Regions from separate parts of the Streptomyces sp. SGAir0957 genome, predicted to be linked through region 3. Evidence: riboswitches for the same ligand, from Rfam matches in the RefSeq annotation. Region 3 holds a riboswitch; each other region holds the start of a gene.

Region 1 (5,598 bases), 1.7 Mb from region 3:
GTTGGCAACTCCTGCAAATGTCAGATGTACTTCGCCGATTGAGTTGCGGATGTTGATTTCTTCTGCGGTTTCTCTCGTAAGTCCAGAGGGCAATTCAAGCATGGCCTCGGGGAGTGACGTGCTAGACCTCTGAAGTAGCCGGTTCAGCTTTTTGGGGCTTAGCCAGCGGCCGTCTCTCTTGTGTGCCGTGAATAAAGACTGAAGGAGTAGCCTTCCGGAATCTCCGGCCGGTCGAGGGAATCCCTCGGGTAATTCGATTGAGATAGGCATCTTCTTCAGTTCCCCCTTGTGCGTCAATGTGTCGTTTTCTCCTGATATTGCCAGCAGTTGCCGCGGAAGCGATCGTGTATGGATACCCATGGCTTGAACGTCCTCATGCCCGTGCCTGGGGGGGCAATGCCGACGCGTTGCGGTAGACAGCCGAAACCGCCATCGGCCGAGGTGGATTGGGGTAGCACTGGCGCGGCCCGGGCCGTCCCTGGGCCGTCCGAGGCCGCTCACCAGTGACCAGCGGCGACCGACAGTGACAGGCGTCCAGCGCGACGACCCCAGGTCAGCCCCATCTATCTGCGACACTGGTACAGCCATGCCTAAGCCCGGAGAACTCACTTTCGTCGCCCCCCGCGGAGCCAAGAAGCCGCCGCGGCACCTTGCCGACCTTTCGCCCGCCGAGCGGAAGGAGGCTGTTGCCGCGATCGGTGAGAAGCCGTTCCGCGCCAAGCAGCTGTCGCAGCACTACTTCGCGCGGTACGCGCACGACCCCGCGGAGTGGACCGACATCCCCGCCGGTTCGCGGGAGAAGCTGCGGGAGGCGCTGCTGCCCGAGCTGATGACGGTCGTGCGGCATCTGTCGACCGACCAGGAGACCACGCGCAAGACGCTGTGGCGGCTGTTCGACGGGACGCTCGTCGAGTCCGTGCTCATGCGCTACCCGGACCGGGTCACCATGTGCATCTCGTCGCAGGCGGGATGCGGGATGAACTGCCCGTTCTGCGCGACGGGGCAGGCCGGGCTCGACCGGAACCTGTCGACCGGCGAGATCGTGCACCAGATCGTGGACGGGATGCGCGCGCTGCGGGACGGGGAGATCCCCGGTGGTCCCGCGCGGCTCAGCAACATCGTCTTCATGGGGATGGGCGAGCCGCTCGCCAACTACAAGCGGGTCGTCGGCGCCATCCGCGCGCTGACCGACCCCGAGCCGGACGGCCTGGGGCTGTCCCAGCGCGGCATCACCGTGTCGACGGTCGGGCTCGTGCCGGCCATTCACCGGTTCGCCGACGAGGGGTTCAAGTGCCGCCTCGCCATCTCGCTGCACGCGCCCGACGACGAGCTGCGCGACACCCTCGTACCGGTCAATACCCGGTGGAAGGTGCGCGAGGTCCTCGACGCCGGGTGGGAGTACGCCGCGAAGTCCGGGCGCCGGCTCTCGATCGAGTACGCGCTCATCCGCGACATCAACGATCAGGCGTGGCGTGGTGACCGGCTCGGCCGGCTGCTGCGGGGCAAGCCGGTACACGTCAATCTCATCCCGCTGAACCCGACGCCGGGGTCGAAGTGGACCGCGTCGCGGCCCGAGGACGAGAAGGCGTTCGTCGACGCGATCGCCGCGCACGGGGTGCCCGTGACCATCCGGGACACCCGTGGCCAGGAGATCGACGGGGCGTGCGGTCAGCTCGCCGCGACCGAGCGGTAGCCTGGGGCCGGCGGGAACAACTACATCTTCATATTCCGACAGGGGAGCGCCACAGCGCTGAGAGTGCGGCACCGGTTCCACACCGCAGGCCGCAGACCCTCTGAACCTCGCCCGGGTCATTCCGGGTAGGAAGTTCGGTCATCACTCATGCTGTTGCGCCCTGCCCGGGGACCTGTGAAGGCTCCGGGCGGGGCCGCGTCTTCTCCTGGTCATTCCAGGAGGAAAAACAATGAGCACCATCAGTAAGAGGACAAGCGTCGCCCTGGCCGTGGGGTTCGGGCTGGTCGCCCTCGCCGCCTGCGGGTCGTCCGGTGACGGCGGCTCCGGCGACTCGAAGACCGTCACCCTCGTCAGTCATGACTCCTGGGCCGTCTCCAAGAACGTGCTGAAGGACTTCGAGGAGAAGTCCGGGTACAAGGTGAGAGTCCTGAAGGACGGTGATGCCGGGCAGGCCGTCAACAAGGCGATCCTGTCCAGGGGCAATCCGCAGGGCGACGTGTTCTTCGGCGTCGACAACACGCTGTTGTCCCGGGCCGTCGACAACAAGATCTTCACCCCGTACAAGGCCAGGGGGATCGACCGGGTGCTGAGCGAGTTCCGGCTCGACGTCCTCGTCGGCAGGTACCAGGTCACGCCGGTCGACACCGGCGACATCTGCGTGAACTACGACAAGAAGTACTTCGAGCGGCACAAGCTGGCGCCGCCGTCCTCCTTCGCGGATCTCGTCGAGCCGCAGTACAAGAACCTGCTCGTCACCGAGAACGCGGCCACCTCCTCGCCCGGTCTCGGCTTTCTGCTCGGGACGGCCGCACAGTACGGCGAGGACGGCTGGCAGGGCTACTGGAAGAAGCTCGTGGCCAACGGGGTGAAGGTCGTCGACGGCTGGGACCAGGCCTACAACGAGGAGTTCAGCGGCAGCGCCGGCGGCAAGAAGGCGGGCGGCGACCGGCCGCTCGTCGTGTCGTACGCGTCCTCGCCGCCCGCCGAGGCGATCTACGCGGACCCGCAGCCGAAGACGTCGCCGGTCGGCGTGGCCACCAAGACGTGCTTCCAGCAGATCGAGTTCGCCGGGCTGCTCGACGGGGCGAAGAACGAGAAGGGCGGTCAGGCGCTGCTCGACTTCCTGATCTCGAAGGAGTTCCAGGAGGACATGCCGCTCAACATGTTCGTCGACCCGGTGACCGAGGACGCCCACGCGCCCGCCGAGTACACCAAGTACGCCGTACGGGTCGACGACCCCGCGTACATGAACATGCGCATGATCACGGACAATCGTGACAAGTGGGTCAAGTCGTGGACCTCGCTCGTAAGGAAGTGACGCGGGAGACCCCTGCGCGTACGTCCCGGCCCCGTCTCTCCGGGGACGCCGCGCGGCTCGGCCTCATGGTCGTGCCCGTGGCGTTCTTCGCCGTCTTCTTCGCCTATCCGGTCGTCGCCATCGTGCGCCGCGGGCTGCTCGTCGGCGGCGCCTGGCAGTTCGGCCGGATCGGGGACGTCCTCGGGGACGCGGACATCCGGCACGTCCTGTGGTTCACGGTGTGGCAGGCGCTCGCGTCGACGGCTCTGACGTTGCTGATCGCGTTGCCCGGCGCGTACGTGTTCGCGCGGCTCGACTTTCCCGGCAAGCAGATCCTGCGGGCGGTCGTGACCGTGCCGTTCGTGCTGCCGACCGTCGTCGTCGGGACGGCGTTCCTGGCGCTCGTCGGGCGGGGCGGGCTCCTCGACGAGCTGTGGGGAGTGCGGCTCGACACCACGGTCTGGGCGATCCTCGTCGCGCACGTCTTCTTCAACTACGCCGTCGTCGTGCGGACCGTGGGCGGGCTCTGGGGGCAGCTCGACCCGCGCCAGGAGGAGGCCGCGCGGATGCTCGGCGCCTCGCGGTTCGCGGCGTTCCGCAGGGTGACGCTGCCCGCGCTCGGTCCGGCCGTGGCCGCGGCGGGGCTGATGGTCTTCCTCTTCACGTTCACGTCGTTCGGGGTCGTGCAGATCCTCGGCGGGCCCGGCTACTCGACCCTCGAAGTCGAGATCTACCGGCAGACCGCGCAGATCTTCGACCTGTCGACGGCGGCCGTCCTCACGCTCGTGCAGTTCGTCGCGGTCGGGCTGATCCTCGGCGTGCACGCCTGGAGCGTGCGGCGCCGGGAGAGCGCGCTCCGGCTCGTCGACGCGGCGCACACGGCGCGCAAGCCGCGCGGGGCCGGGCAGTGGGCGCTGCTCGCCGGGGTCCTCGCCACCGTCGCCGTCCTGATCCTGCTGCCGCTCGGCGTGCTGATCCAGCGCTCGCTCGACGCACCGGGCGGATACGGGTTCGCGTACTACCGGGCGCTCGGCGACTCCGACGGCGGGACCTTCCTCGTAGCGCCGATCAATGCCGTCTGGAACTCCCTGGAGTACGCGCTCGCCGCCACCGGGATCGCCCTCGTCATCGGTGGGCTCGCGGCGGCGGCGCTGACCCGGCGCGCGGGCCGCCTGGTGCGCGGGTTCGACGCGCTGTTGATGCTGCCGCTCGGGGTGTCCGCGGTGACCGTCGGGTTCGGGTTCCTCATCACGCTCGACAAGCCGCCGCTCGACCTGCGCGCCTCCTGGATCCTGGTGCCGCTCGCCCAGGCGCTGGTCGGCGTGCCCTTCGTCGTACGGACGATGCTGCCGGTCCTGCGCGCCGTGGACGGGCGGCTGCGGGAGGCCGCCGCCGTGCTCGGCGCCTCGCCGCTGCGGGCCTGGCGGGAGGTCGACCTGCCGATGGTGCGGCGGGCGCTGCTGGTCGCGGCGGGGTTCGCGTTCGCCGTGTCCCTGGGCGAGTTCGGGGCGACGGTGTTCATCGCGCGGCCCGACAACCCGACGCTGCCGGTCGCCGTGGCGCGGCTGCTCGGCCGCGCCGGAGACCTCAACTACGGGCAGGCGATGGCCCTCTCGACGGTCCTGATGATCGTCTGTGCCGTCTCGTTGCTGCTGCTCGAACGCGCACGGCCCGCGCGGGCCACGACCGGGGAGTTCTGAAATGGCGGCCATGCTCGCACTGGACGACGCGACCGTACGGTTCGGGGGGCGCGCCGCGCTCGACCGCGTGGACCTGGAGGTCGCCGAGCACGAGATCGTCTGCGTCCTCGGGCCCAGCGGCAGCGGCAAGTCGACGCTGCTCCGGGTGGTCGCCGGGTTGCAGCACCTCGACTCCGGGCGGGTGGTCCTCGCCGGGCGCGACCAGGCGGGCGTGCCCGCGCACAAGCGGGGCGTGGGCCTGATGTTCCAGGACCACCAGCTGTTCCCGCAGCGGGACGTGGGCGGCAATGTGGCGTTCGGGCTGCGGATGCACGGTGCCGGGAAGAGCGAACAGCGGGCGCGCGTAAGGGAGTTGCTCGACCTGGTCGGGCTGCCCGGGGCCGCCGGCCGGGCCGTCGGCGCCCTGTCCGGCGGTGAGCAGCAGCGCGTCGCGCTGGCCCGCGCGCTCGCGCCGCGGCCCCGCCTCCTCATGCTCGACGAGCCGCTCGGCCAGCTCGACCGGTCCCTGCGCGAGCGCCTGGTCGTCGAACTGCGCCAGCTGTTCGGCGAGTTGGGCACCACCGTCCTCGCCGTCACCCACGACCAGGGCGAGGCGTTCGCGCTCGCGGACCGCGTCGTCGTCATGCGGGACGGGCGCATCGCCCAGTCCGGCACGCCCCTCGACGTGTGGCGGCACCCGGCCGACGAATTCGTGGCCCGCTTCCTCGGTTTCGACAACGTGGTCGAGGCGACCGTCTCGGTCTCGGGTGACGCCGCGGACACCCCGTGGGGCAAGGTGCCGGTCCCGGCCGGCGCGCCGCGGGGGCCCGGCAAGATCCTCGTACGGCCCGCGGGCGTACGGCTCGTCGACGCCGCCGATGCCCAGCTGACCTGCACCGTCGCCGCGCGCACCTTCCGGGGGACGCACG
Region 2 (5,598 bases), 1.8 Mb from region 3:
GGACGCCGTGCCCGCGCCCGCGTCCAGGATCACCGGCACGCGCGCGTGCTCGACGATCAGCTCGAAGTTGTGCGGGTTGCGGATGCCGAGGCCCGAACCGATGGGGGAGCCGAGCGGCATGATCGCCGCGCAGCCCACGTCCTCCAGCTTGCGCGCCAGGACCGGGTCGTCGTTCGTGTAGGGGAGGACGGTGAAGCCGTCGTCCACCAGGGTTTCCGCCGCCTCCAGCGTTTCTATCGGGTCGGGGAGGAGGGTTCGTTCGTCCGCGATCACTTCCAGTTTGATCAGGTTCGTGTTCAGGGCTTCGCGGGCCAGGCGGGCCGTCAGGGTCGCTTCTCCCGCTGTATAGCAGCCCGCCGTGTTCGGCAGTACCTGGATGTTCAGCTTCTCCAGGACCGAGAGGACCGAGCCGTGCACGGTCGCGTTCACGCGGCGCATCGCCACGGTGGTGAGTTCGGTGCCCGACGCGGTCAGCGCGCGTTCCAGGACGTCCAGGCTCGGGGCGCCGCCCGTGCCCATGATCAGGCGGGAGGAGTAGGTCGTGTCTCCCAGGATGAAAGCGTCGTCCGCCATGTCAGCCTCCTTGCACCGCGGTGAGGACCTCCACGCGGTCGCCTTCGTTCAGTTCTGTCGCCTGCCAGCGGGTGCGCGGGACGACCGTCTCGTTCAGGGCGGCCGCCACGCCGGAGTGGGCGGTCGTGAGCGTGGTCACGAGCGTGGCGAGGGTGGTTCCGGCCGTCACCGCTCGTGGCTCGCCGTTCAGGGTCACGTTCATGCGGGCTGCTCCGAGGTGGCCAGGGCGGGGGCGGGCGCCGCCGGGAAACGGTCCGGGGCGAAGGGGGCCGCTTCCGGCGGGAGTTCACCCGTCGTCAGGGCGTGGGCCATCGCGTCGCCCGTGACCGGGGTCAGCAGCACTCCGTTGCGGTAGTGGCCCGTCGCCAGGAGGAGGCCGGGCAGGGCCGTCGGGCCGAGGAGCGGGGCGTTGTCCGGGGAGCCCGGGCGCAGGCCCGCGCAGGTCTCCGTCAGCGGGAGTTCCGTGATGCCGGGGACCAGTTCGTGGGCGTCGCGCAGGAGTTCGTAGACGCCGCCCGCCGTGACCGTCGTGTCCCAGCCGAGCTCCTCGCTGGTGGCGCCCACGACGAGTTCGCCGTTGACCCTCGGCACCAGGTACAGGTGGCTGCCGCGGACCACCGCGCGGATCGTGCGGCTGAGGAACGGCGCGTACCGCGGCGGCACCGTCAGGCGCAGGACCTGGCCCTTCACCGGGCGGACCGGTGGGCGCACCTCGTCCGGGACGCCGGGGAGCGAGGCGCTGTGGCTGCCCGTCGCCAGGACCGTCTGACCGGCTGTCAGGGCGGTGCCGTCGGTCAGGGTCACGCCCTGCGCTCTGTCCTGGATCACTGAGAGGCGTTCGGCCCTCTGGCGGTGGAAGGTCACCCCCGCGCGTTCGCAGGCCGTCACAAGGGCGCTCGCGAGTCTTCTCGGGTCGATCTGGTGGTCGCCGTCGACCCGCAGGCCCCCGCGCACGCCCGGTGCGAGCATCGGCTCCAGGCGGCGGCACTCGCGGCCCGACAGCCATACGGACTCCAGGCCCGACTTCCGCTGGAACGCGTGCAGTTCGCGCAGGTGCGCCCGGTCGTCCGCGTCCAGGGCGACCGCGAGCGTGCCGCACGCGCGGTAGCCGAGGTCCTGGCCGCTCGCCTCGGACAGCTCCGCCGCGAACCGCGGATAGCGGCGCGCCGACTCGACGTTCAGAGCGAGCAGCGTCTGCTCGCCGTAGTGCAGTTCGGTGACCGCGGCCAGCATTCCGGCCGCGACCTGGGCGGCCCCGCCGCCCGGTCCGGGGTCCACGACCGCGACCGACAGGCCGCGCTGCGCGGTCCGCCACGCCGTGACGAGACCGATGATGCCGCCCCCGACGACCAGTACGTCGGTGGCTTCGGTGGGAATACGCGACATGGGCGTCCAGCCCCTCCCTTCGCCGGCATGACCCGGATCAGGTTCGTACGGTCGGAGGCCGCTCCAGCCTCCCTCTCAGCCCGCTGCGTACGGGCTCCCGCGAGTGCTCTACGTCGGTCACTCTAACTCTTGGGCGCGAGCCGCAGTAAGTACGGGCGCAGGTGCGGACGGCGGCTTGATCTCTAAACCAGTGACACGTGTGCAGGACGTCACGGCGCGGGAGTGGCCCGCACCGCTGACCGACGCAAGATCAGATGCCTAAGGTGATCCGGTGAGCGAGCAACCGAGCGGCAACGGGACATCTCAGGGGCGACGGCACGTCGTCATCGTCGGCGCGGGGATGGCCGGCGTGCAGACCGCCGTGGCCCTGCGCGAACAGGGCTTCGCGGGCGACGTCACGCTGATCGGCGCCGAACCCCATCCGCCCTACGACCGGCCGCCGCTCTCCAAGGCCGTCCTGCTCGGCAAGGCCGACGGGTCCGCCTTCGACGTGGACTTCGCCGCCCTGGGCGTCACCGTCGAGCTGGGGCGCGAGGTCACCGGTGTGCGGCCCGCCGATCATGAGCTCGACACCGCCGGCGGGCCCGTCTCCTACGACGTCCTGGTCGTCGCCACCGGTGCCGAACCCGTCCGGCTGCCCGGCGCCGACGCCGTCCCCGGCGTGCATCTGCTGCGCACCCTCGACGACGCCGAGCGGCTGCGGCCCGTCCTCGCCGAGCAGCGCGACGTGGTGGTCGTGGGCGCCGGGTGGATCGGCGCCGAGTTCGCCACCGCGGCCCGCGAGGCCGGCTGCCGCGTCACCGTCGTGGAGGCCGCCGGGCGGCCGCTGGCCGGGGCGCTGCCCGCCGAGATCGCCGCGCCCATGTCGGCCTGGTACGCCGACGCCGGGGCCCACCTGCGCACCCACGCGCGCGTGGAGCACATCGAGCCCGGGTTCGTGGCCCTGGACGACGGGACGCGGCTGCCCGCCGGAGCCGTCGTCATCGGCATCGGGGCCCGGCCCGCCACCGGCTGGCTGGCCGGTTCCGGGATCGACCTGGGCGAGCACCGGGAGGTCGTCGCCGACGCCGGGCTGCGGACCTCCGTGCCCGATGTCTACGCCGTCGGGGACTGCTCCTCCTTCCCCTCGGCGCGCTACGGCGAGCGCCTGCTCGTCCACCACTGGGACAACGCCTTGCAGGGGCCCCGGACCGTCGCGGCGAACATCATCGGCGAGACACCGGCCGTGTACGACCCCGTGCCCTACTTCTGGTCCGAGCAGTTCGGGCGGTTCGTGCAGTACGCGGGGCACCACCGTGCCGCCGACACGACCGTGTGGCGCGGGGACCCGGCCGGTGCGGCCTGGTCCGTGTGCTGGCTGCGCGAGGGGGCCCTGGTGGCCGTCCTGGCCGTCGGCAAGCCCCGCGACCTCGCCCAGGGGCGCAAACTCATCGAGGCGGGCACCGTGCTCGACCCGGAGCTGCTGGCCGATCCCGCCCGGCCGCTGAAGTCCGCCGCGGCCTGAGGCGCCGCCGCGGCCGTAAAAACACCTGGTCAGCCCGGTCCGGCTTTCCGACTGTCAGTCCTAGATGGCACGCTTGTCCTGTGACCGAGATTGACGCAAAGACCGATGCTCTCGTCCCCGACTGGCTCACCCTTCCCGACATCGCCGAGCGGCTCGGCGTCGAGGTGACGCGCGTGCGCCAGCTGGTGAAGGAGGGCCAGGTGATCGCTGTACGCCGCGGTGAGAACCGGGCGCTGCACGTGCCCGCCGCCTTCATCGACGGCGACAAGATCGTCAAGGGCCTCACCGGCACCCTGACGCTCCTGCGGGACGACGGCTTCAGCGACGAAGAGATGCTGGAGTGGCTCTTCACCCCCGACCCGACCCTGCCGGGCACGCCCGCGCAGGCCCTGAGCGAGAATCGCGGCACGGAGGTGAAGCGCCGCGCCCAGGCGCTCGCCGTCTGACCTGACAACCGTCCGGTGTGCGTGCCACGCGCGCGTGGCACGCACACCACGACCATCAACGGGGGATGTCCCATGGCCGACCCGCAGCGCGCCCTGCTCGCCGATGCCCGGCTCTACCTGTGCACCGACGCCCGCAAGCGCCAGGGCGACCTGCCGGAGTTCCTCGACGCCGTGCTCGCGGGCGGCGTGGACATCGTGCAGCTGCGGGACAAGGGCATGGAGGCCGGTGAGGAGCTGGAGCACCTCGCCGTGTTCGCCGACGCGGCCCGCCGCCACGGCAAGCTCTTCGCGGTCAACGACCGGGCGGACGTCGCGCACGCGAGCGGCTCGGACGTGCTCCACCTCGGCCAGGGCGACCTGCCCGTCCCCGCGGCCCGCGCCCTCCTGGGCGACGACGTCCTCATAGGCCGCTCCACGCACGCCGACGCGGAGGCCGACGCGGCCGCCTTCCAGGAAGGCGTGGACTACTTCTGCACCGGTCCGTGCTGGCCGACACCGACGAAGCCGGGCCGCCACGCGCCCGGCCTGGACCTCGTGCGGCACACCGCCGCCCTCGGGACCGACCGCCCCTGGTTCGCCATCGGCGGCATCGACCTGGGGAACCTGGATCAGGTCCTGGAGGCCGGGGCCCGTCGCGTCGTCGTCGTCCGCGCCCTCACCGAGGCCGACGACCCCGGGGCCGCCGCGGCCGAGTTCGCCAAGCGCCTGCGTTCGATCTGAACCGCCACCCCCCTCGGCGGCGGCGCCGTCGGGGTCTGTCCGGAAGCTGGACGGGGATTATGGGCAACCAGCATCCCTCAGTAACCTGCCCGTATGGCCTTTGGCACCGCTTCCACCAGGACTGATCGAGCCCGCACCGTGCGCGACATGCTCGCGGCCGGGAAGACGACGTACTCGTTCGAATTCTCCGCCCCGAAAACCGCGAAGGGCGAGCGCAACCTGTGGAACGCCCTGCGCAGGGTCGAGGCCGTGTCGCCCGACTTCGTCTCCGTGACCTACGGCGCGGGCGGCTCCACGCGCGCGGGCACGGTAAAGGAGACCGAGCAGATCGTCGCCGACACGACGCTGACGCCGGTCGCCCACATCACCGCCGTCGAGCACTCGGTCGCCGAACTGCGCAACATCATCGGGCAGTACGCCGACGCCGGGATCCGGAACATGCTCGCCGTGCGCGGAGACCCGCCCGGTGACCCGATGGGCGACTGGATCTCCCACCCCGAGGGGCTGACGTACGCGGCCGAGCTCGTCGAGCTGATCAAGGAGTCGGGGGACTTCTGCGTCGGCGTCGCCGCGTTCCCGGCCATGCATCCGCGCTCCGCGGAGTGGGACACCGACGTGCGGCACTTCGTCGACAAGTGCCGGGCGGGCGCCGACTACGCGATCACGCAGATGTTCTTCTACCCGGAGGAGTACCTGCGGCTGCGCGACCGGGTCGCCGCGGCGGGCTGCGAGACGCCGATCATCCCCGAATGCATGCCGGTCACGAGCGTGCGCATGCTCGAGCGGCTGCCGAAGCTGAGCAACGCCGACTTCCCGCCGGCGCTGAAAGAGCGCATCCTCACAGCCAAAGACGATCCGGCCGCTGTACGCTCCATTGGCATCGAGTTCGCGACGGAGTTCTGCGCGAAGCTGCTTGACGAGGGTGTCCCGGGTCTGCACTTCATTACGCTCAACAACTCCACGGCGACG
Region 3 (5,598 bases):
GCAGGACGAGATCGGCAACCTCGTAGGGACACTCGCCTTCTCTATCAGCATCTGAAAACTCACTCCTTGTAATTAAGTGTGTACGTTGAGCAAGATGCCAGCAGCGTCAGGAAGGTCATTCCTGGCCAATCGACGTCACATTGACGGGGTAGGCGATGCGCGAGTCGGTACAAGCAGTGCAAGCAGAGGTCATGATGAGCTTCCTCGTCTCCGAGGAGCTGTCGTTCCGCATCCCGGTGGAGCTCCGGTACGAGTCCGCCGATCCGTATGCGGTACGCCTCACGTTCCATCTCCCTGGTGACGCGCCCGTGACCTGGGCATTCGGCAGGGAGCTCCTCGTCGACGGGGTCAACGGGGCCACCGGTGACGGCGACGTCCGGATCATGCCCGTGGAGAACGCGGGAGGCGGCGCCGACGAGTTGCCGGTGGACGTGCACATCCGGCTGCAAGTGGGCGGTGATCACGCGCTGTTCCGGGCCGGGGTCGCCCCGCTCGTCGCGTTCCTCGACCGCACGGACAAGCTCGTCCCCCTCGGACAGGAACAGGCCCTGGCCGACTACGAGGCCGAACTCGACGAGGCGCTCGACCGGATTCTCGCCGAGGAGCAGAACGCGGGCTGACCCGGCAGTCGACGACGTGACGCCTGTGCGGCGCGGTGCACCCGAGCCGTTCCGCGCCGCTCAGCGCTTGCGTCGTCGGCCTCCACCACCGCGTCCCGGAGCGGTCCGCGCAGGCTTGCCGGGCATCGGACGGTCGGCCGAGACCACGAGGGCGGCCAGCGCGGTGGTCACCGGCACCGCCGCCACCAGGCCGATCGAACCGACCAGCGTGCGCACGATCTCCTCGGCCACCAGCTCGCTGTTGGCCACGTCGACCACGCTGCTCTGCGCGATCGAGAACAGCAGGAGCAGCGGCAGCGCCGCGCCCGCGTACGCCAGGACCAGGGTGTTGACGACGGACGCGATGTGGTCGCGGCCGATCCGGATGCCCGCCCGGTACAGGCCGCGCCAGCCCATCGTCGGGTTGGCCTCGTGCAGCTCCCACACCGCCGACGTCTGCGTGACCGTCACGTCGTCCAGGACCCCGAGCGAACCGATGATGACGCCCGCGAGCAGCAGACCGCTCATGTCGATGTCCGGGTAGAGCCCGTGGATCAGGCCGGTGTTGTCGTCCGTGTTGCCCGTCAGCGCGGCCCAGCCGATGAAGAGCGACCCCAACAGCCCGATGAGCAGCAGCGATACGAGGGTGCCCAGGACGGCGACCGAGGTACGGGCCGTCAGGCCATGGCACATGTAGAGCGCGATCAGCATGATCGCGCTCGCCCCGACGACCGCCACGACCAACGGGTTCGAGCCCTGGAGGATCGCCGGGAGGATGAACAGGGTCAGCACCAGGAAGCTGACCGCGAGCGCGACCAGCGCCATGACGCCGCGCATGCGGCCCACCACCACGACGACCAGGGCGAAGATCCCGGCGAGGAGCGCCATGGGGAGCTTGCGGTTCACATCGGTGACCGAGTACTGCAACTCCTTGGGAGCGTCCGGCGCGTAGGCGACGATCACCCTCTGGCCCTCGCGCAGTTGCCGTGGCGAGTCCGGCTGGATGATCTCCGTGAACGTACGGCCCGTGTCCTTGCCGGTGTCGACCCGGATCGTCGCCTTCTCACAGGTACCCGAGGACGGGTTCTGCGTCGACGTGCCCGAGGGGTCCTGGGTGGCGGAGCCCGTCGCGTTCACGGACTTGCAGTCCACCTTCTCGACCTCGGCGACCGTGGCCTGCTGCGTCTGCCGGTCGAAGCCGACGCCGGTGCGCTCGTGCTCAGGAGCGCCGCCGGGCCACAGCACCACGAGACCGACGACGACGGCCATGGAGAACGGCACCAGGATCGCCGCGATGACCTTGCGCAGATGCTGTGAGACGGGGGCGGCGGGGCCATGACTGTGAGAGTGGCCGTGCCCGCCAGGTCCGTGCCCTGATGGACCCTCTCCATGCGGAGGTTGGGGCGGCGGAGGCGGAGGCTGCTGCGTCGTGGTCACCGCCCGATCATCGCAAGAACGACAGGGGCCCTCTGTTCAACGCGTCCGAAGTGACGCTAGCGTGGAGGCACTTTGCACACGCGGGAGCTCGGAGCACCGGGCTGAGAGGGCGCTGACCTTCGTCCATGCGGTTTCACGTGAAACAGCGTGAAACGCCGCCGACGAACACCGCTGCGTCGACCGCCGAACCTGTTACCGGGTAATGCCGGCGTAGGGAGTAGGTCTCATGACCACAACGGACGCACGCACGCCTGCCTCCAACGGCTCTGAGCCGGAGGCCGGGAAGTCCATCGGCTGGCACAAGGGGTACATCCGGGGCTCGCGCCCCGACCTCAACGTGCCGGTCCGCCAGGTGCACCTCACCAACGGCCAGGCCGTCACGCTGTACGACACCTCCGGCCCGTACACCGACCCCACCGTCGACACCGACGTGCGCAGGGGGCTCGCCCCGCTCCGGGAGAACTGGATCATCGCCCGCGGTGACACCGAGGAGTACGCGGGCCGCCCCGCCCGCCCCGAGGACGACGGCATCAAGCACACCTCGCCGCGCGGCGGGCTGCGCAACCTCGACGCGGTCTTCCCAGGCCGCCCTCGTCAGCCGCGCCGCGGCAGGACCGGCGAGCCCGTGACCCAGCTCGCGTACGCCAGGCGGGGCGAGATCACCCCGGAGATGGAGTACGTGGCCATCCGGGAGAACGTCGCCCCTGAGGTCGTCCGTGACGAGATCGCGGCAGGCCGCGCGGTGCTGCCCGCCAACGTGAACCACCCGGAGATCGAGCCGATGATCATCGGCAAGCGGTTCCTGGTGAAGGTCAACGCCAACATCGGCAACTCCGCCGTCACCTCGTCCATCGAGGAGGAAGTGGAGAAGATGACGTGGGCGACCCGCTGGGGCGCCGACACCGTCATGGACCTCTCCACCGGCCGCAACATCCACACCACGCGCGAATGGGTCCTGCGCAACTCCCCCGTCCCCATCGGCACCGTGCCGCTCTACCAGGCTCTCGAAAAGGTCGACGGCAAGGCCGAGGAACTGACCTGGGAGATCTACAAGGACACCGTCATCGAGCAGGCCGAACAAGGCGTGGACTACATGACGGTCCACGCCGGAGTCCGGCTCCCGTACGTCCCGCTGACCGCCAACCGCAAGACCGGCATCGTCTCGCGCGGCGGCTCGATCATGGCCGCGTGGTGTCTCGCACACCACAGGGAGAGCTTCCTCTACGAGCACTTCGAGGAGCTCTGCGACATCCTCGCCGCGTACGACGTCACGTACTCGCTCGGCGACGGGCTGCGCCCCGGCTCGATCGCGGACGCCAACGACGAGGCTCAGTTCGCCGAGCTCAGGACACTCGGCGAACTGAACTCGATCGCCAAGCGGCACGGCGTCCAGACCATGATCGAGGGGCCGGGCCACGTCCCGATGCACAAGATCAAGGAGAACATCGACCTCCAGCAGGAGATCTGCGAGGAGGCCCCGTTCTACACGCTCGGCCCGCTGACCACGGACGTCGCTCCGGCGTATGACCACATCACGTCCGGAATCGGCGCCGCGATGATCGCCTGGTGGGGCACGGCGATGCTCTGCTACGTCACCCCCAAGGAACACCTCGGCCTGCCCAACCGCGACGACGTGAAGACCGGCGTCATCACGTACAAGATCGCGGCGCACGCGGCGGACCTCGCCAAGGGGCACCCCGGAGCGCAGGACTGGGACGACGCACTCTCGGACGCCCGCTTCGAGTTCCGGTGGGAGGACCAGTTCAATCTGGCCCTCGACCCGGACACGGCCCGCGAGTTCCACGACGAGACGCTCCCCGCCGAACCGGCGAAGACGGCGCACTTCTGCTCGATGTGCGGCCCGAAGTTCTGCTCGATGAAGATCTCGCAGGACATCCGTCGCGAGCACGGCACCACGCAGGCCGAGGTCGAGGCCGGTATGGAGCAGAAGTCGAAGGAGTTCGCCGAGGCGGGCAATCGCGTCTACCTGCCGCTCGCCAACTGACCGGCGAGCGCGGATGACGACGGGCTCGGGGCCACACCGTGCACCCCGAGCCCCTTGTCCCCGGCTCAGTCCGGCTGGTGCTCGGGGCCCCCGAAGTCCGGGCTGGAGAAGTCCGGACTGGAGAACCCGGCACGCTGCCCCGTGGCGGTACCGCCGCCGTCGGGGCTGCTGAACCCGGGCCTGTTGTAGCCGAGCTGGGGCATACGGCCGGTGGAGCCGCCGCCCCTGCCGCCGCTCAGCGAACCGCCGCCCAGGGCGGTCCGGGCCTGGGCGTCCCGCAGGAACGGCAGGATGCCCCGCTCGAGAAGCGCCTCGGCCCAGGCTTCCCTGGCGCGCGCCACCTCCTTGTTGGCTTCGCCGTGGGCGCTTGCCTGCAGCGAGGTCGACCCGTTGCGCAGGGCCGTCAGGAGCAGGCAGACCGCGGCGACGAGGATGCCCGCCGCGGTGAGCGCGCCGAAGACCCAGCCGACGGACAGCAGGGTGCCGGCGAAGTCGGGCTGCGGGTTGAGCATCTTCAGGATGTAGCCGACCAGCAGGAAGATGGCGGCCGCGGTCCCGGCGAGGACCGGGGCGAGGACGACGGCGACCGCGGCGACGCCGGGTCCCGTGGTCTCCGCGACCTCGCCCACCCTGGCGGCGAAACCGATGGAGCTGGAGCCGCCGGACTCGGCCGAGCTGGAGGAGCCTCCTTCACGTAGCGGACGGACGGGTTGCGGAGCGGCGCGCAGCTCGTCGCGGACCTTGGTGTACTGCTCGTACTCGGTGGCTGCCGCCGTGCTGATCAGTGCGGCGGCGTTCAGTGCCATGGTGCGCAGTTGTTCGGGGTTGAGCCGCTGGCCCACGGCGGCGAGATCAGGCCGGTTGGGTGCGGTACGCAGCGCCTCATCGAGGATCCGCTCGAACTCGGGGCGGTCCTCGTTCAGCAAATGCGGAGCGCTGTTCATGTGCATCCCCCGATGCTCCGTAGGGCTTGGTGGCCCGCATGGTTACGAGCCGTCGGGCAGAAACGGAGGGGAGCCTGCTACGGATAAGCCGATGGTAGAGCGGTCACAGCACGCCGTGACAGGGGGTTTTCGAAATTCAGCCGTCGGCGCGCCGGACGCTCCGTCCACGGCGCCTGCCCGGGGAACTCTCAGCCATGCATGGGGAGTTGCTGGACCAGCAGCTTTCCGGCCATCGTGACGCCGCCGTCCATGGCGATGGCGAGCCCACCCGCGTAAACATGAGGCCCCTCGACGACCGGACCGCTGTCCTCGCCGTCGGCGTCCTCGGTGCCGACCTCGCCGAGAAGGTACGGAATCGGGCTGTGGCCGTGCACGACGCGCGAGCCGCCGTAGGCGCCGAGGAGCTCGCGTACGGCGCCGGGGCCCGACTCCTCGTCGCGGAACGCGAAGCGCTTGGTCAGCTTGCGGAACACGTCCCAGCACTCGTCCGCGTCGTTGCGCGTGAGGGTCTCGCGGACCGTGTCGTTGACCGCCTCGATGGAGTCGCCGTAGTCCAGATAGGCGGTCGTGTCGGAGTGCATGAGGAGGTGGTCGTCCTCGATCTCGATCGCGT

Evidence for each region. A riboswitch is a leader RNA that binds a small molecule or an ion and turns the genes downstream of it on or off. The one in region 3 is predicted to bind thiamine pyrophosphate.
Region 1: it holds a riboswitch for thiamine pyrophosphate, as region 3 does, so the genes downstream of both, C1N81_RS16700 (thiamine ABC transporter substrate-binding protein) here and thiC (phosphomethylpyrimidine synthase ThiC) in region 3, are expected to answer to the same signal.
Region 2: it holds a riboswitch for thiamine pyrophosphate, as region 3 does, so the genes downstream of both, thiO (glycine oxidase ThiO) here and thiC (phosphomethylpyrimidine synthase ThiC) in region 3, are expected to answer to the same signal.

Annotation. Positions count from the first base shown of each region.
Region 1 covers NZ_CP027293.1:2,648,807-2,654,404, reverse strand. The annotation lists gene C1N81_RS16710 (TIGR02391 family protein) at 1-102, opposite strand, end outside; gene rlmN (23S rRNA (adenine(2503)-C(2))-methyltransferase RlmN) at 587-1,693, shown strand; TPP riboswitch at 1,724-1,843, shown strand; gene C1N81_RS16700 (thiamine ABC transporter substrate-binding protein) at 1,923-3,011, shown strand; gene C1N81_RS16695 (ABC transporter permease) at 2,987-4,690, shown strand; gene C1N81_RS16690 (ABC transporter ATP-binding protein) at 4,701-5,598, shown strand, end outside.
Region 2 covers NZ_CP027293.1:6,100,804-6,106,401, forward strand. The annotation lists gene C1N81_RS32420 (thiazole synthase) at 1-573, opposite strand, end outside; gene thiS (sulfur carrier protein ThiS) at 575-775, opposite strand; gene thiO (glycine oxidase ThiO) at 772-1,959, opposite strand; TPP riboswitch at 1,957-2,070, opposite strand; gene C1N81_RS32435 (NAD(P)/FAD-dependent oxidoreductase) at 2,231-3,463, shown strand; gene C1N81_RS32440 (Rv2175c family DNA-binding protein) at 3,544-3,909, shown strand; gene thiE (thiamine phosphate synthase) at 3,982-4,629, shown strand; gene metF (methylenetetrahydrofolate reductase [NAD(P)H]) at 4,723-5,598, shown strand, end outside.
Region 3 covers NZ_CP027293.1:4,342,855-4,348,452, forward strand. The annotation lists gene C1N81_RS24250 (IclR family transcriptional regulator) at 1-55, shown strand, start outside; gene C1N81_RS24255 (SsgA family sporulation/cell division regulator) at 156-620, shown strand; gene C1N81_RS24260 (YibE/F family protein) at 681-2,036, opposite strand; TPP riboswitch at 2,107-2,270, shown strand; gene thiC (phosphomethylpyrimidine synthase ThiC) at 2,263-4,041, shown strand; gene C1N81_RS24270 (hypothetical protein) at 4,107-4,991, opposite strand; gene C1N81_RS24275 (metallophosphoesterase) at 5,174-5,598, opposite strand, start outside.